Regions from separate parts of the Pseudoalteromonas sp. NC201 genome, predicted to be linked through region 2. Evidence: riboswitches for the same ligand, from Rfam matches in the RefSeq annotation. Region 2 holds a riboswitch; the other holds the start of a gene.
The links. A riboswitch is a leader RNA that binds a small molecule or an ion and turns the genes downstream of it on or off. The one in region 2 is predicted to bind lysine.

Region 1 (4,434 bases), 1.5 Mb from region 2:
CTTGTGTGGGAAATCCCCAAATATTACCAAGTCCAACAGCCGCACCAGCTGCTGCTAACACAAAGCCAAGTCGGCTTTGAAATCCATCGCGCGTATGAGCCATGTCTGTAATCAATCATTATTTTTGTAGACGGCCGATTATACGTACTTCCGCTAAAAATGCGAGAGGTTCGAGCCGTGCCTCAGAAACTCGAGTTGGGCGTCTCTAGAAAGTCCATTTCTTCTTCTGTTGAATCGCGATTGAGTATTTCATTTCGATGGGGATAACGGCCAAATCTATCGATAATTTTTTTATGCGCGACTTCAAAATCATAATTGGGCAGGTCGCGAAAATAATGATCTGCGGCACGATGGATGATGCGACTTTCGCTATGCATCATAGGTAGATATAAAAACATCAATTCAGTATCGTTGAGCTGGCGGTGGTAGCCCTTTTCGATGGCGTGTTGGGTGAGACTTAACGCCAAAGGGTCACTGGCAAACGCCTCTGGAGTGTCTCTGAATATATTGCGTGAAAACTGATCTAAGATAATGATTTCGCACAGTGCACCAAGTGGTGTTGCTCTCCAGCTCGAAAGCTCACCTTGGTGCGCCATTTGGTGCAAAATACCGAAGCGATTTTTTATTATGCGATCAAAGTCCGCAGACTTCTTCCACCAGTCTGATTCAGTGCATTCAACAAACCAGAATTCGTAGACGTCTTTATAATTCATGATGGCACTCCTAGGGAAAAACAAACTTGATGGTCAGCAGACCCTAACCGTTATAAACAAAGTGCCATCCATTATTCAATAATGCAACTTTTTTATTAGTTCCTAAAAAACAATAAATTCACTTACGCAACCTCTAGTAATTTAGCATGAATTGATTGCACAACCTGATCTGACTCCTGCTGCTCAACTAAAAAGCACAGATTGTGCTTGCTCGCACCATGGCATATCAATCGAATATTAAACTCTGACAACACATCCATCAGGTTAAGTTGGCACTTCTTCAACTGGATCTCAGAACCTATCATGGCCACCAAAGTGAGATTATTTTCAACGGTCACATGACAAAACTCGCTAAGTTCATCCAAACAAGCTTGTTCTAGCTCTGGTCGAGAAGCATTCGGCGCATTATCCAGCGTAAGCGCAACACTAATTTCCGAAGTCGTTACCAAGTCAACTGATATATTGTAATTGCTTAAAATGGTGAAGATACGAGCCAAAAAGCCGCTAGCAAGAAGCATTTCAGGGCTCTTTAACGTCAATAGTATTTGGTTTTTGCGTTGTGTCACTGCGCGAATGCCTGCTTGCGCCGTTTTCTCTTTTTCAATCCAAGTGCCACCCGCTTGCGGATCACGGCTTGAACCAACAAATACTGAAATACCTTTACGACTCGCTGGCAATATCGTTGCGGGATGTAACACCTTAGCACCAAATGTCGCCATTTCTGCCGCTTCATCAAAACTCAAACGAGGAATAGGTCTAGCCTTTACACACAAACGCGGATCGGTACTGAAAATACCAACGACATCGGTCCAAATATGCACACTTGACGCGTCAATTGCCTCTGCTAACAATGCAGCACTATAGTCAGAACCGCCACGACCAAGCGTAGTCGTCTGGCCGTATTGGTCACTACCAATAAACCCTTGCGTCACCTGCACTGTGTCGCCAAGTAGCGCGACCAAATTGGTTTGCGCAGCTTCACGCGTAGCTGCAATATTCGGATTCGCTTTACCAAATTGATTATCTGTTTTAAGCACTTTACGCACATCAAAGCGCGACGCCTGAACCTGGTTATTACGTAGTATTTGGGTAAACAAATAAGAAGAAAAACGTTCGCCAAAGCTCAACATTTCATCGCATTGCTGTCTGCTAAGTGCAGGTAAACTCGCAAGGCTTTCAAATTCACTGAAAGTTTGCTTGTAACCCTCAGCAAGATCAGCATCCAAAGACACTTGGTCGATAATCGCTTGCTGTATGTTTTCAACCGCTGCAACAACCGCTTTGCGCCCGGCCTCATCTTCCTTTTGTTGGGTTAGCGTTACAAGGTGATTGGTTACGCCAGCACACGCACTCACAACGACCACTCGAACATTTGGGTTGTCACGAACAATATGAGCACAACGAGACATAGCCTCAAAGTCAGCGACACTGGTACCGCCAAATTTGGCTACAACATACTGCGAATTCATTTTCTCTCCTCTCGACTGTTGGCACAGTCAAATTTTATAAGGAGAACTCGGCATGGGATTTCTAAAAAGACGAACGCTTGAAATGACCTTTGCCAGAAGCTCTCCACCAATACGGTGACAGTTCCGAGGATTCAGCCTCGTAAACCGAAGAATCGTTGCGACGAGCAACTTTTCTCCTCGGCGAATACTTCCCTCACTAGTGGTCATTGGTCTCGTCACCTCACACTAACTACCTAAGCATCGCGCCTCTTCTGTTTATTTTGCCTTTGTTAATCTGAATAAAAGCAAAATAAAAGCCCGCAATAAATGCGGGCGATGTGAGAAAATTATCTTTTAGCCGTCTAGGTGTCAAGTTATTTATGAAAAACTTATCCCAAAGCGCTAAAAAATTAAATCCATTGGTCTTAAATAAGCTGACCCGCGAAATACGCGCCACTATATCCAATGGTATATGCGATAAGCAGGTAGATACTCATTTTAAGATAGCTTGAGAAGGTTAACGCTTTAACCTTACTCATTGCAATGATCCCCGCTGCAGAACCAATGATAAGCATAGAGCCACCAACCCCAGTCGCATAAGTAAAGGTTAGCCATTGCGCTGGAGTCATCGTAATATCTGCTTTTAATAGCGCAGCCGTCAAAGGCACGTTATCTACCGCCGCACTCATTAAACCGACCAAGTAGTTTGCGTATTCCGGTGCAAGATGCAGATATAAATCGGTAAACTTAGACAGTACACCGACCTCTTTCAACGCGCCAACTAATAAGAGCACACCCACAAAGAACAACAAGGTGTCGTATTCAATTTCACGGATATAGTCGATGATTTTCTTATTAACGTCTTTCTTGCGCATCAAGAATTGCGCCATTAAGAACATCAAAGACAAGCCAAATAAGAAAGTTAGCATCGGCGGTACATGGTATTGCACGCTTAAGAATAACGTAGCAAAAATGGTTGATAAGAAGATGAGCGCAATGGTGATATCGGTCTTTTCAATTCTGCGTAATTCTACCTTTTCAAAGGTAATTTTTTCATTCATACCAATAGAAAGCATGGCTGCTAACACAAATACACTCAACATCGACGGCATGATCAGCAATAAAAGGTCTGGGATCGTGACTTTATCGGCCAAAAATATCATCAAGGTGGTTACATCACCGGTGATCAATGATACCCCACCGGAGTTAACACTGAAGATAATTAACGTCGCATATTTTATTAACTTTTTCGGGTCAAGTTTCAAAGACATGACCACAGCTAATGAAATAAGCGTCGCAGTAATATTATCCGAGATGGATGAAAATATGAATGCAAAAGCACCGACCAAAAACATTAGCTTGCGTTCGCTAATATGGGTTGGCATGATCCGGTGAACAATATTTTGGATAAACCCTTTTGAGTTCAAGTAGGCGACAAACGTCATGGCAGCCATTAAAAACAGCCAAAGCGTCGCGATTTCCAAAATGTTATGGTCTAGCTCAATTTGTACAATTTCTGGGCTTTGACCATGAATTGGAGAGATAAAGGCGATAATCCAACATAAAGTACCAAAAAAAAGCGTTGTTTTGGCCTTGTTTACGTGAATAATATCTTCTATAACGATGAGTATAAAAGCGATGGCGATCAGGGTTAGAATAATGGGCGTGACCATAATGCGCAAACAACCTGTAATTAATTGTAACAAGGGGTGGGTTTGATTTCGGGGCGGATTCTAGCACCATCACAGACCCCATGCCACGTACAATAAACATTTTGTGACAAATTGATGAAGTAGTGATGAAACTTCTCTACTACACACTGGAAAGTTATGATCCCAGCAAAAAAATTATTAAATACGATAAATGAGCACTGGAATGTACTTGAGCTACTTTTTAAACGATTTAAGCTCGCTGATTTTAGTTTAAAAGATGTACAAAACATCCTAAAGCAGAAAAATCCTAGCTGGTCGAGTGAACGGATATATAAAGAAACCAATCGATTACTCCAACAAGAAATTATTATTCCTTTAGCTAAATCTTCACAGTTAGAAATCAACCGTGCAATCGCTGACTTCGCCAGCTTTCTCTTACAAGAAGAAAGCCTCGGTTTAGCGGAAGAGATCACGGTGCTGGTAAAAGACTTAGAAAGATTAGGTAATCGCATCGCACAAGCCGGTGAAGAGGCTGACTACTCTGAGCTACGCCGCTTTAGCCGCATTATGGACGAACGCGTTCGTAAAATTGTTAAGCTGTTCGAGCATAACGAAAGCGCT
Region 2 (4,434 bases):
CAAAGCCATCCATCACAGGCATATTCAAATCCATTAGCACGATATCAAACTTACCCACCTCATATACTTCAAGGGCACCTTCACCATGTTCGACATGCGTTACCAATTTTGCTATGGGCTGAAGCATTTTTTCAATCACGCGTGCATTTAGTAAATTATCTTCCACCAGTAAAATGCGAGCCGACACCTGCTCCATTGTATGAGCCGGTACCTGTTGATTGTCAATTTCAATAGGGACTCTCAGGATTGCTCTTGTACCGATTGGCTCCCTTGCACTAAAATCTAATCGTCCTCCAAGCGCTGAGGTGAGTAATTGGCAACGCTTCAGCCCTAACTGCGTGCCTTGAAAATGCTCGCTATGCACAGCTTCTCGTAACTGCTGATAGTCGAACCCAGGCCCAGTATCTTCAACGACAAATTCTAAATATGGTGTATCTTCATCTATAACCAAATCCGCAAATACTTGAATGCTGCCACGCTCAGTAAATTTAATTGCATTATTAACCAATTCACTGATCAACCAACCAACACGCTTACAATCACAATAACAAGTCACATCTAACTCATTACTCAATGCCAAATTAAAAGCGAGAGATTTCTTGTGTGCGGTTAGTTGAAAGGCGATACAAGCTGACTTTATTACTTCTCGCAATGCGACTTGATGACGCTCAATAACCACTTCTTGCTCGGAAAGGTTATTAAAGTCTTGAACCGAATAGAGTAATACATCCAATTGATTTGCTGCGCTTTTCACATGCTGTAATTGCTGCGTGTCTTTGCTCCTCAGATATTCATCTAAATACCCCTGAATGGCCTGCAATGGTGTTCTTAGCTCGTGACTAACGCGTGCTAAAAATCGTGATTTTGAGTGTAATGCATCGTCAGCAAGCTTTCTTGCCGCCTCTAATTTATCGAGTGCTTCAGCAATTTCTCGCGCCATTGGGCGAAATACAAGTTTCGCTTCTATAAACAGTAGCAACAGTCCAAGTAGCCAGATTAACAATTCTATTTTCCTCACCATCTCTGTTTTACTTCGCGCATGCTGCTCGAATAGTGAAACGGCATCATTCAGGTTTGGGAGTATATGCTGAGACGCAGTAAAGATTTGCTCCATTAATTGAGGAGTGGATTGCTGTAACCGAGACCTTGATAAAGTGACAAAAGTAGTACTTTGCAAATCCAACTGCACCGGCCCTTGGTAGTAAAGCGCTGTAAGCGCCTCATTCAGATAAATAGCCTCTCCACTACTTTCTGTTTTAGTTAAAAACTCATGATTACTTTCAAACTTATCAATGGCTTGACGTAGCGCTTCACTATCTCGTTGATTGTCTTGCGCACTATATAGCGCGATACGTTGGGACAACATCCGCTGCATACCCGCAATATTAATTACGTGTGCATCTAGGCTCTGCTGATACAGCAAGTACTGCATAATCCCCATCGCCATCGACAGCAATATAGCCATAGCTAGTAACGCCCCGATATAGCGATTTTTAACTTTACTTATTAACGACATATTTTTGTTTTTCATCTCATAGCATTGTCTCAGCGGCAATGTTAAGTGTAGTTAACAATCGTATTATTTACAGTCTGATGCTTGACACCTAGACGGCCAAAATGTTTCAATGCGCGTTCACCCTATTTAGATAGTTTGATGCTAAGGCGTCAAATTAAGGGCTGGAAGAGGTGCGTTATTCAGGTAACTAAGTGAAGGAGAGCAAACTCCGTTGCAGCTTAGTGAGGGGAATACACGCCGAGAAATTGAGTTATTGTTTGCTAATACTCATTTCGGGCGACTGGGCTGAATCCCAGCGACTGTCACCAACATACTTGGTGGAGAGCTTCTGGTCTTAGAAAAATAAGGCCATTGGCTGCCTTATCCTTTTTAAGTCCATTGCTCTTCGAATTTTAACGGTTCGAAGTTTGGACACCCTCCTAACTCCGAACATGATTTAAGTTCGGTAGAGATGAAATCACAATTCAACTTATCTGACTATCCGTTGTGGACGGCTTTAGTAACGCCTTTTGATGCTGAAAATCAGGTTGATTTTAGCACATTAACGACGCTTGTACGCGATCAAGAGCAAGCTCGTAACGGTATTCTTTTACTAGGCAGTACCGGCGAAGGCCTTGCGCTTACCCAACAAGAGCAGCAGCAAATCGTTGAGTTTGTTTGCCAGCTCGCCCCGAGCGTACCGCTCATGGTTGCCGTTGGCGGCAGTAATCTTGAGCAGCAAACACAATGGGTGCGCTTTTGTAATACACAACCCATTCATGCGCTCTTACTGGGCTCACCAATCTACGCAAAGCCCGGCAAAGTTGGTCTGGCACATTGGTTTAGTACACTACTCGATGAGAGCCACAACCCTTGTATGCTCTACAATGTACCTGGTCGCAGTGCTGTTGCTATCGCCCCTGAACTACTCGGCGAACTAGCTTGCCACCCTAATCTGTGGGCACTAAAAGAAGCCAGTGGTGATATTGCCACCTTTGAAGCATTTCGTCAGGCAGCACCTGATGTCGCCATCTATAGCGGCGACGATGGCTTAATGCCCTACTTTGCACAAGCAGGTGCAACGGGTCTGGTGTCTGTTGCAGCAAACGCATGGCCACAGCAAACCGCAGAATTTGTAAGGCGCTCGTTAAGCGGCACCTCTCCTAATTTATTTACCACTTGGTCAGAAGCTGCAAATAGCTTATTTGCAGTGGCAAATCCCATACCAGTCAAAGTGTTAATGCACTTGCAAGGGAAGCTCACAAGTCCAAACTTGCGCCCGCCACTGACACATTTGGAACTCACCCATACCGATGCGATCACTCGCGCGAACGAAACTATTTTATCTTGGAATTAAGGCAGTAAACATGAGCTGGTTAACCCTACTAAACGATTTAGAAAATGGCACAGTACGTGCGGCAACACAGGATGAGCAAGGCCATTGGCATGCTAACGTAGAAGTAAAACAAGGGATCCTTGAAGCATTTAGAAATGGCGTAAATACGGAGTTCCCAGGTGGATTTGTTGATAAAGACAACTTAGCACCACGCGGATTTGCTGCCCAAGATGGCGTTCGTATGGTTCCTGGCGGAAGCAGTGTAAGACGTGGCGCTTACGTTGCAGCCGGCACAATCATTATGCCACCGGCTTATGTCAACATTGGTGCCTATATTGATTCAGGTACTATGGTAGATAGTCATGCGTTGGTTGGTTCTTGCGCGCAAATTGGTAAAAATGTGCACCTTAGCGCAGCTGTGCAAGTAGGTGGTGTATTAGAACCAGTTGGAGCAAGTCCTGTTGTTGTTGAAGACGATGCCTTTATTGGTGCAGGCTGTGTATTGGTTGAAGGGGTTGTTGTTAAACGCGGTGCCGTATTAGCACCGGGCGTGCGCCTTTCAGCAAGTATTCCTGTCTATGACTGCGTGAACGAGCGCTTGCTTGACAAAGGTGAAGCCATCCCTGAAAACGCGATAGTGATCCCAGGCTCTCGTCCAGCCTCAAGTGAGTGGGCGCGCGAGCAAGGACTAAGTATGTCATGCGCACTTATCGTAAAATACCGTGATGAACAAAGTGATGCATCACTGGCGCTGGAAGAGGTTCTACGCTAATGACTTGGTTGAGCACGTCACAGCGAACTGCAGCTGAGGCATTGATCCAGCAACAAGATACGCCATTCTTTTGCTACGATTTAGATAAGCTAAGTGCACATGTTAAGCCCTTAGTTGATCAGCAAATCGTTAAGCTTTGGTATGCCGTAAAAGCGAATCCGTTATCACATATCATTCAAACCCTAGATAACGCTGGGTTTAACTTTGATGTGGCATCTAGCGGCGAGCTTGATCAGGTGTTATCTCAAGGGATCGCACCTGAACGCGTGCTCAACACAGGTCCTGCCAAATCGCTAAAGCAGATCCGTCATTTTGCCACACAAGGCGTACGTATTTTCGTGGCTGAAAGTCACAATCAAGTACGCTGGTTAAATCAAGTGGCCGAACAGTTTGAGCTTCAATTTGAAGTTTTACTGCGGGTGCAGTTACGCTTTGATAAAGCAGAGCACAATCCACTTGGTGGCAATACGCTGACTCCTTTTGGTCTTGGCGCAGAGCAGTGGCAAGCCCTAACTTTAAGTGACTACACCTACCTAGACTTTGTCGGACTGCATATTTTCCAGTGGGGCAATATGCTCTGCAGCGATACGCTCGCTGAACTTTGGCAGGCCATGGTTGCACCTTTAGTTCAGCTCGCTGCTGATTTAGGGATTACTCTAAAGGTGCTCGACTTAGGTGGCGGCCTTGGCATTCCCTATGATAGGCAAAGCCCTTCTCTCGATTGGCAGAAATTATTAGACACGCTCGCATTGATAAAATCCGCCACGCAAGTGCAAGAATTATGGATGGAGTTAGGCCGCTATGCGGTTGGCGAATGTGGTTTTTATCTCA

Region 1: it holds a riboswitch for lysine, as region 2 does, so the genes downstream of both, lysC (lysine-sensitive aspartokinase 3) here and dapA (4-hydroxy-tetrahydrodipicolinate synthase) in region 2, are expected to answer to the same signal.

Annotation. Positions count from the first base shown of each region.
Region 1 covers NZ_CP022522.1:1,752,205-1,756,638, reverse strand. The annotation lists gene PNC201_RS07260 (sodium-dependent transporter) at 1-103, opposite strand, end outside; gene PNC201_RS07255 (DUF924 family protein) at 183-713, opposite strand; gene lysC (lysine-sensitive aspartokinase 3) at 836-2,182, opposite strand; lysine riboswitch at 2,271-2,441, opposite strand; gene nhaD (sodium:proton antiporter NhaD) at 2,587-3,834, opposite strand; gene PNC201_RS07240 (hypothetical protein) at 3,991-4,434, shown strand, end outside.
Region 2 covers NZ_CP022522.1:284,509-288,942, reverse strand. The annotation lists gene PNC201_RS01205 (response regulator) at 1-1,531, opposite strand, end outside; lysine riboswitch at 1,674-1,852, shown strand; gene dapA (4-hydroxy-tetrahydrodipicolinate synthase) at 1,968-2,852, shown strand; gene PNC201_RS01195 (2,3,4,5-tetrahydropyridine-2,6-dicarboxylate N-succinyltransferase) at 2,863-3,603, shown strand; gene PNC201_RS01190 (PLP-dependent decarboxylase) at 3,603-4,434, shown strand, end outside.